DNA from 2 places in the Micromonospora sp. NPDC047644 genome. Region 1 is predicted to be linked to the other one. Evidence: riboswitches for the same ligand, from Rfam matches in the RefSeq annotation. Region 1 holds a riboswitch; the other holds the start of a gene.
What was found. Region 1 has a riboswitch for cyclic di-AMP ahead of AB0877_RS17710 (NlpC/P60 family protein). Riboswitches for the same ligand answer to the same signal wherever they lie in the genome.

Region 1 (4,769 bases):
TTCTGCCGCGCCGGCCGGTCGGAGAGGTCGTGGTTGCCGTAGTCCCCGTCGCCGAACGCCTCGTAGGGCGCCGGAATCCACTCGCAGGAGATGGTGCGGGGGCACTCCACCCCGTCCGGGCGGGCCAGCCGGCGCAGGCCCAGCCGGTCCAGCCAGGAACGTTCGGGCCGCACCGCGCGGGCCGGCAGGGTGATCCGGTGGCCATCGTCGGTCACCCGGGCTTCGCCCGCGCCGATGGTGGTGAAGACCTCGTCGGCGAAGGCCGCCGCGGCGTCGGCGCTGTCCGCGCCCGAGTAGCGGGCCACCGCGCCGTACCAGGCCGCCGGGTCGGTGTCCGCTCCGACCGGCGCGCCCAGATCCCGCTGGTACGCGCTCAGCAGCGCGGCCCCACCCCGGATGTTGAGGCCCGCGTCGGTGCGCAGTGCCTCGGGGGCGGCACCGGTCAGCGCGGCGGCGGCGTCGACGGTCTGCAACGCGGCGGTGGACGGGGCGGGCGTCTCGACCGGCCGCGGTGCGGGCATCCGGGCGGGGCGGGAGCCGTCGCCGCGTGGGTCCTCGGCACCGGCGTCGTGGTGACCGCGTCCGGGTAGGGCGGCCACGTGCCGCACGTCGGTCAGGTGCATCGGACCGTAGCCGCCGCTGGTGCTCGGTGTGCCGGCGTTGGTGTCCCACCGGGACTCTAGGTAGGAGACGCCGAGCAGCACGACGGTCGGTACGCCGTACTCGGTGGCCGCGGCGGCGTACTGCTGTTGGCGGTCGGTGCTGGGCGTGGCGGCGGCCGGGCCGACGGAGAGTGGCACCGTGGTCACGGCGGCGACCACGATGGCGGCGAGCAGCGTGCGCCAGCCGGTCGACAGGGTTGGATGGTGCATCGAACCCCCTAGATTCTCGCGGAGTGAGGTCAGGTCACCATCGCGCCGTCCGGGAGCTCACGTCAATACCTTTCCATCTATCGAAGCGTACGGAAAGAATTCTTCACACACGGTCGGTGGCCTCGTCCATTCCGTACGGAGTGTCACGGCCGCACGGGTTGCGGATCGGTAACGGGCGTCTCTACTCTGGTCATTTGTCGGCTCGACAGCAGCTCCGCCCACCCCGGGCGGTAACGGACCGACACCGCCGAGTCGTTTCCGAGCGAACCGGGGACCCACGTCCCTCGGGGTGAATCCGCAGCCACTGCGGTAGGGCGCCGACTTCCCGCCCGAACCCGTCAGCTAACCCGGTAGGCGGTCAGGAAGAAGGAGTACGGAACCCCGGTGGCACTCCATGCCCCGCGGCCGTCGTCCGAGCGGCCGGCATCAGCCGGCCCGGCGTCGATCGTGCCGCGCCCACGCTGGTCCCGCTTCACCACCGCACTCGCCGCGCTGGCCGGCCTCGCCGTCGTTCTGACCGGCAGTGCCACGGCGGCCCACGCCGACCCCTCGGTCGCAGAGATCGAGCGCCAGATCGACGCCGACTGGAACAAGCTCGAACCGATCATCGAACGGCACAACGCCACCCGCATCGACCTCGCCGCGAAGCGCAAGCAGGCAGACGCGCTGGCCGCCCGGATCACTCCGCTCGAGCGCCAGGTCGACGCCGCGATGGACAAGGTCAGCGCCCTTGCCGTACGCGCCTACAAGGGCGAGAACGTCCTGACTGTCAACGCGGTGCTGGGCAGCCGGTCGCCCAGCGAGGTGGTCGGCCAGCTCGAAATGCTCGACCGCTTCGCGCACAACCAGCAGAAGGACGTCCGCCAGGTGGCCGACCTGCGCGACCAACTGGCCGCGCAGAAGGCGCCACTGGACGAGATGGTGGCTCAGCTGACCCGCACGGAAGCCCAGCTGGCGGCGAAGAAGAAGCAGATCAACGACGAGATCGACCGCCTGCAGAAGCTGCGCCTCAAGGTGTACGGCAACGGCGGGGGCGGGCCGCTGCGCCCGGCGCCCTGCCCGGGCAGCTACCCCGGCGGCGGCGCGGGCACTGCGGTCAAGTTCGCCTGCGCCCAGATCGGCAAGCCCTACGTCTGGGGTGCCGAGGGTCCGAACTCGTACGACTGCTCCGGGCTGATGCTCGCCGCCTGGGCCAAGGCCGGCGTGTCGCTGCCGCACAACGCCGCCGCGCAGAGCCGGGTCACGAAGAACGTCAGCAAGGGTGACCTGCGCCCCGGCGATCTGGTCTTCTACTACAGCGACATCCACCACGTCGGCATGTACGTCGGCGGCGGCTGGGTGGTGCACGCCTCGCAGGCCGGCCAACCGGTCAAGATGAAGAAGGTCGACGACGGCCCGATCCACAGCTACGGCCGTCCAGGCTGACCCAGGGTGACCGAAGGGCCCGTCGCGATCTCCTCGCGGCGGGCCCTCGTCGTTCAGGTTCTAGCGGGTGGGCCAGGTGCGCCAGTGCTGCCAGGCACGGCTGGGCGTCGGCCCCCGCTGGCCCTGGTAGCGCGAGCCGTAGACCACCGAGCCGTACGGGTGCTCGGCCGGCGAGGAGAGCCGGAAGATGCAGAGCTGCCCGATCTTCATGCCCGGCCACAGGGTGATCGGCAGGTTCGCCACGTTTGAGAGTTCCAGCGTCACGTGACCGGAGAAGCCCGGGTCGATGAAGCCGGCGGTGGAGTGCGTGAGCAGCCCGAGCCGGCCCAGTGAACTCTTGCCCTCCAGTCGGCCGGCGAGTTGGTCACCCAGCGAGATGACCTCCAGCGTCGAGGCGAGCACGAACTCCCCCGGGTGCAGCACGAACGGCTCGCCGTCGGGGACCTCGACCACCGAGGTCAGGTCGTCCTGCTGCATGGCCGGATCGATGTGGGTGTAGAGGTGGTTGTTGAAGACCCGGAACAGCCGGTCGAGTCGGACGTCGATGCTGGAGGGTTGGACCAGGGTGGGCTCGAACGGCTCCAGGCCCAGCGTGCCGGCCTTGATCTCGGAGACCAGGTCGCGGTCGGAGAGCAGCATCGGACAACCATAGCCTTCCCGGGGGCGGCCAGATTCGGTGCCGGTGACCAGCGCGTCGAGGTCGCTGCTCGTACATTTGTTCGATAGAATGCCCACATGGCTTCCTGGTCCGAATTCGCCGCCGACGAGCCCCGACTCGCCGACGGGATCCGCGTTCTCCTCCAGCAGTACGGGCCGGGCTTCGGCTATCTGGCCACGGTCCGTGCCGACGGCGGGCCCCGCGTCCATCCGGTCTCCCCGGTCATCACCGCCGAGGGGTTGTTCTGCTTCATCATCGACTCGCCCAAGCGCCGTGACCTCGAACGCGACGGCCGTTACGCGCTGCACTCGTTCCCGGCGGAGGAGAGCGACGACGAGGCGTACGTGGCGGGTCACGCCCGCCCGGTGACCGATCCGATCCTGGTGACGCAGCTGGCGCAGAGCGCGCGGGCCGAGCCGCAGGTCGACTGGCGGCTCTTCGAGTTCACCGTCGACGTGGCCATGCTCACCCGCCGCGAGCAGCACATCACGGGCATCCCGGGCCTCGGGCCGAGTCGGCCGGCCGTTCGGGTCTGGCTCGACCCAAACGCCCAGTCGGCGGTGGCAGCGCCCCTCGCCGTCCCGCAGACGCGCCCGACCCTCCTCAGCCGTGACGTGCAGTGCACGGCAGCCTGACCACCCGACCGGAAGATCATCGGTGCCGGCTCCGCCACGACGGAGCCGGCACCGATGCGTACGCCCGCCACCGCCCGCCCGCCACCGCCCGCCCGCCCGCCCGCCCGCCCGCCACCGCCCGCCCGCCACGCCACACTTGGCGCGCGCCGCCACTCCCGCATGATCCACTCGACTTCGGCGAAACTGCGGTATCCCGGCGCTCCGGATGCCCCGACTTCCAGGAATCCGAGTGGATCACCCCGGCCGACCCCCGGGTGGCACGGCATGCGGACACCTGCGGTCACCGGGGGTGCCTGGGTGCAGAGGCTCAACGACTCGGGTACAGTGGTGCCGCTTGCGGGTGTAGTTCAATGGCAGAACATCAGCTTCCCAAGCTGACAGTGCGGGTTCGATTCCCGTCACCCGCTCCACCATGAAGGCCCAGGTCAGGACATGTTCCCGACCTGGGCCTTCATTCGTTCCGATCGCTTCTTGCGCGTGCGGTGCCCGCCACGGCCCTGACGCTTCCAGACCGGCACCGCTGCGCTTCCGAACGGCCGCTACCGGTAGTCGGCGAAGATCCGACGCTTTCCGCCGTCGACGGTCACCAGGCCGCCATGCGGAAGGATCCATTGTGGTTTGGTGTGGCCGAACGGCACGCCGACGCAGACGACCGCCTCGGGGTTGTAGCGGGTCACCACATCGACGACCGTGTCGCGCTGCTGCTCGCGAAGTCGCGCCCGATCCGCTGCCGCAGGTCGACGGGTGTGGTCGGAGACCGGCGGGCGGGCGACCAGGACCGCGTCGACGGCGCTGAGGAGACCGCGCTCACCCAGTGAGCGGACGATCCAGCCGACCTCGCGGGCGGGGAGAAGCTCCTCCGACGTCTCGATGATCAGCACCCCGCCGTGCAGGACCTCCGGGGAAAACGGGAAGCGCCCCGCCGTCAGGATCCACTGGATGACTTCCAGGCAGCCACCCCAGGTGCGGCCGGTGACCGCTCGGGCCGGCCCGTGCCAGCTCCACGGCTCCGTCGGTTCGCGCTCTCCGAATGACTTCAACGCCTGCGGATCTGCCCAGTCGACGCCGATGTCCTCGGACTCGCCCGGGTCGGTGATCTCCAGCCGTTCCCCGGTGAGCAACGCCGCTCGCAGCGACCTGACGTGGACGTCGTCGACGGCAGGCCCGGGGCCGAGGTGC
Region 2 (4,769 bases), on a different contig from region 1:
GCCAAGGGCATGGAGTACGACGGGGTCGTGCTGGTCGCCCCGAGCGAGATCCGGGCCGATCCGGGCGCCGGGGTACGCACCCTGTACGTGGCGCTCTCCCGGGCCACCCAGCGGCTCACCACCATCGACCCGAACGGCTGACGTGTGCGGACTGCCACCGGCGGAACGCTCCACCCGTACACTTGCACACATAGCGATGTGAGCATACATTTGACCGGGTCCCGACCAGCGGCGGAAGGTGGTTCTCGTGGGCGCAGGGCATGACCACCACCATGGGTCCGTCGCCAATGCCGCACACCAGCACCGGGGTCGCCTCTGGGCGGCGTTCGGGTTGCTGGCCACCCTGATGGTGGTCGAAGCGGTGGTCGCACTGCACACCGGCTCGCTCGCCCTGCTCTCCGACGCCGGGCACATGTTCACCGACGTGCTCGGCATCGGGATGGCGCTCGCCGCCATCACGGCGACCCGACGGGCCACCGGTGACCCGCAGCGCACCTTCGGGCTCTACCGGCTCGAGGTGCTCGCCGCGCTGGCCAACGCCGTCCTGCTCTCCGGCGTCGCGATCTACGTGGTGATCGAGGCGATCCGCCGCTTCGGTGACCCGCACCAGGTCATCGCCGGCCCGATGCTCGCGGTTGCCGTACTCGGCCTGCTGGCGAACATCGCCGCCTTCGCGCTGCTGCGAGCCGGGGCCCGGGAGAGCATCAACCTCCAGGGCGCCTACCTGGAAGTGCTCGGTGACCTGCTCGGCTCGGTCGGCGTCATCGGCGCGGCGCTGCTGATCACCGTCACCGACTGGTGGTGGGCCGACCCCCTGGTCGCGGTCGCCATCGGCGTGTTCATCCTGCCGCGCACCTGGCGGCTGGCCCGCGCCGCCATCCGCATCCTGGTGCAGGCCGCCCCGGAGCACCTCCAGGTGACCGCCGTGCACGACCGGCTCGCCGCCGTCCCCGGGGTCGTCGAGGTGCACGACCTGCACGTCTGGACGCTCACCTCGGGCATGGAGGTGGCCTCCGCCCACCTGACCATGGCACCGGGCGCGGAGGTCGGCGCGGTGCTCACCGCGGCACGCACGGCCCTGCACGACGACTTCCGCATCGAGCACGCGACGTTGCAGATCGAGCCCGGCGCCGCCTCCGGGGCCTGCGGCTCCATCGAATGGTGACCGGTTCGCAGTTTTCCGTGGTGACGCACGCACCGTCCGTCACATTGGCTGCAGCGGTCCCACCCGCACCGGTAGGCTCGGTCCCGGCCTCCACCAGAAGGCGCCTCCCGGCGCCGGTGGCGGTCGCCGCCTAATCGCCCAACCGGGCGAACCGGGGAACCACGTTCCTGGGGTGCATCCGCGTCAGCGGTAGGGATCTTCCGTCCCGAACCCGTCAGCTAACCCGGTCGGCGGCTGACGGAAGGACATGCGCAGTGGCACCAGCACGACCACCCGCCGCCCGACTGGCGGCCCTGATCGTCGCGATGTTCGCCCTCGGCGTCGCGCTCCCGGCCGGCACCGCCTCGGCCGCTCCCCCGACCGGCCTGCGGGCCGCCGCACCCGACTCCGACGAGGAGGGCGGCACCCCGGCGTTGCGGGCCCAGCTTGAAGCTGCCAGCAAGGGCTACCTGGACGCGAAGCGCGCCCTGGACACCTCGGTGCAGCGGCAGAAGCAGCTCGGCACCCAGTTGAAGACCATCGAGGTCGAGATCGACCAGCGCAACGGCAAGGTCGGCGAGATCGCCGAGGTCGCCTATCGCACCGGCCGGCTCGGTGCGATGTCGGCGCTGCTCAACAGCAGCACCCCCGAAGGCTTCATGGACCGGGCAGCCGCGCTGGACGCGGTGGCGGCCAACGAGGACCGGGTGCTACGCGACCTGCTCGACAGCAAGGACAAGGCCAACCGCACCCGGATCGCCCTGGACGGCGAGATCAACGAACAACGCAAGCAGGTCGCGGTGATGGCCAAGCGCAAGGATCAGGCCGAACGGGCCCTGACCGTGGCCACCACCCCCAAGCCGCAGACCACCGCGGACGGCGGCTCCAACCGGGGCACCTCCAACGCCAACGCGAAGGCCGCACCGCGCAACTCCGACGGCTCCTGGCCCTCCGAGTCGTGCAGCGTCAACGACCCCACGCCCGCCAACGGCTGCATCACCCCGCGCACCCTGCACGCGCTCAACCAGGCCAAGGCCGCGGGATTCACCCGGTACGTCTCGTGCCACCGCCCCAGCGGCTCGGGTGAACACCCGAAGGGCCGGGCCTGCGACTTCGCGGCGCAGAAGAACGGGTTCGGCGGCAACGCCACCGGCGGCGACAAGACGTACGGCAACAACCTGGCCGCGTACTTCATCCGCAACGCGGACCGGCTCGCCGTGCTCTACGTGATCTGGTACAGGCAGATCTGGCTGCCCAGCAGCGGGTGGAAGTCGTACAGCGGGGCGCACGGCACCCCGTCGACCGACCACACCAACCACGTACACCTGTCGGTCTACTGACCCGCGCGTCGTGATGCCTGTGAGCCGCCGGCTGGCTCACAGGCATCGCGTATCTCCGGGGCCGGGCTACGTCAGCGGGCGTACCCCTGATGTCGTCGCTCGTCGGACGACCCGGCGGTGGCCGGCGGGCAGCATCGCGGTATGCCTCGGATCCGACCCACCACCCGCAAGGCGCTGCTCACCCTGCACCTCGTCACGTCGCTCGGCTGGCTCGGCGCCGACCTGGTGCTGCTCACCCTCGGCATCGCCGTACAGCGGGGCGCCGACCCGGCGGTGGTCTACCCGGTCACTGCCCTCGTCGGCACGGTGCTGTTCGCGCCGCTGAGCGTCCTGGTCTGGCTGATCGGAGTCGCCAGTTCGCTGCTCACCCCATGGGGTCTGCTGCGCCACCGCTGGGTGCTGGTCAAGCTCGTGCTCACCACGGTGATGGTCGGGCTGGTGCTGTTCCTGCTCACCCCGAACCTGCGTCACGCCGGGGCGGTCGGCGCCGCCCTGCCCGCCCGCGATCGCGCCGACCTGGTCATCGCGCCGGCGGTGTCGACCAGCCTGATGATCATTGCGACAGTGCTGTCCACCTACAAGCCGTGGGGCCGACGCTCCACCACCCGCCCGACCCGCACCAGCGCCCCAACCAAGATCTGAGACACCCAAGGCCCCGCACGCCCCGAGCGTCCCGCACACCCGCACGCCCCGCACCACCGCGCGCCCCGCACCACCGCGCGCCCCGCACCACCGCACCACCGCGCGCCCCGCACCACCGCACCTCCGCACCTCCGCACCTCCGCGCGCCCGCCCGTCCCGCACGCAGCGCCCCGCGCCCCCGCGCCCCCGCGCGCCCGCGCGCCCGCACGTCCCGCGCCCAGCGCTCAGCGCCCTCGCGATCTTGCACTTCCTGCACCGACATAAGGGCCCATCCCCACTGATATCGACAGCCGAAACTGCAAGATCGACGCGGCAGGGGCGTCGACGGGCGCGCCGGGCACCGGGGGCGCCGCGCACCCGGGCCGCCGGGCACCGGGGGCGCCGCGCACCCGGGCGCGCCGGGCACCGGGGGCGGCAGCGGGGGCGCCGCCTGCGTGCCGGGGCGCTGATCGGCGCGGCAGGGGCGTCGACGGGCACGCCGGGCAGCGGGGGCGCCGGGCACCGGGGGGCGTCGCCGGCGCGCCGGGGGGTGCCAGGGGCGCGTCGGGGGCGGTAGCGGGGTGGGTCAGGGGGGTGGGGCGTTGTTGGTGCGGTCCAGGGCGGCGCCCAGCCGGGTGGCGAGGGCGAGGTGCGCGGCCTGGGCCTGGCGGAACGCGTAGCGGAACAGGGGCGTCGGCGCGGTCAGAGTGATCTCGACGTCGATGCGGGTCAGACCGTCCGGCTCGGCGCGTAGTCGGGTGTGGTTTCGCACGGTGGTGGCCGGCCACTGGCGGGCCACCATGACGATCTCGTCGGCCTCATTGATCAGTACGTCGGCGTGGTAGGTGGTCCGGAAGCGCAGCGGCCCGGCCGCCAACCGGTCGTTGATCGTGTAGCTGGCCTGGGCGCCGGGCCGCGGCGGCACCCGGCGGACCCGGACGATCAGCGGGTGCAGCTCGCCCTGTCGGGTCAGGTCGCTGAGCAAGGCTGCCGCCTCGGCGGGTGAGCACCGGGCCTGGACGGTGTAGCTGAAGGTATCGCTGCTGCGCACACCGTCTCCCGCCGTCGTTGGTCGCCCGATCGTCCCGTACCGATGTCTTGCTGGCAACGCCCCACGAACCCGCAGCGCCGCGCCGGACCGAGCCGATGCGACAACCTGCCACTACCTACGCCATTAAGGTCGGTTAGTGCGAAATCTCCCGAAGGTGCCGGAAGGCGGCCAGCGTGAACGGCGACGACCGATGAGTGGGCACGTGATGGTCTTCGCGCCCACCCCACAGCTGACGGTGATGGTGGACCAGCCCAACGACCATCCCGAGCTGCACCTGCACCCGGGTGGGCAGGGCGTGTGGCAGGCGCGGATGGTGCTCTCCCTCGGAGTCGAGGTGGTGCTCTGCGCCGCCCTCGGCGGTGAGATCGGCCAGGTGCTGGAGCCGCTGCTGGTCAGCGAGGGCGTGGACCTCAAGGTGGTGGTCCGTGACTCCGGCAGCGGCGGGTACGTGCACGATCGCCGCGACGGCTCCCGGCGGGAGATCGCCGACGTGCCTGGGCAGCCGCTGAGCCGGCACGAGATCGACGAGCTGTACAACCTCGCCCTCGGCGAGGGCCTGCGGGCCTCGGTGAGCATCCTCAGTGGGCCGAACGAACCGTGGCTCGTGCCAGCC

Region 2: another riboswitch for cyclic di-AMP. It lies ahead of AB0877_RS14260 (hypothetical protein); the one in region 1 lies ahead of AB0877_RS17710 (NlpC/P60 family protein).

What each region holds. Positions count from the first base shown of each region.
Region 1 covers NZ_JBEYSY010000010.1:37,730-42,498, reverse strand. The annotation lists gene AB0877_RS17715 (peptidoglycan recognition family protein) at 1-872, opposite strand, end outside; cyclic di-AMP (ydaO/yuaA leader) riboswitch at 1,108-1,243, shown strand; gene AB0877_RS17710 (NlpC/P60 family protein) at 1,257-2,297, shown strand; gene dcd (dCTP deaminase) at 2,358-2,936, opposite strand; gene AB0877_RS17700 (pyridoxamine 5'-phosphate oxidase family protein) at 3,033-3,590, shown strand; tRNA gene AB0877_RS17695 (tRNA-Gly) at 3,927-4,000, shown strand; gene AB0877_RS17690 (LD-carboxypeptidase) at 4,130-4,769, opposite strand, start outside.
Region 2 covers NZ_JBEYSY010000007.1:308,510-313,278, forward strand. The annotation lists gene AB0877_RS14250 (AAA family ATPase) at 1-141, shown strand, start outside; gene AB0877_RS14255 (cation diffusion facilitator family transporter) at 248-1,165, shown strand; cyclic di-AMP (ydaO/yuaA leader) riboswitch at 1,283-1,414, shown strand; gene AB0877_RS14260 (hypothetical protein) at 1,471-2,484, shown strand; gene AB0877_RS14265 (hypothetical protein) at 2,626-3,126, shown strand; gene AB0877_RS14270 (SRPBCC family protein) at 3,692-4,156, opposite strand; gene AB0877_RS14275 (PfkB family carbohydrate kinase) at 4,347-4,769, shown strand, end outside.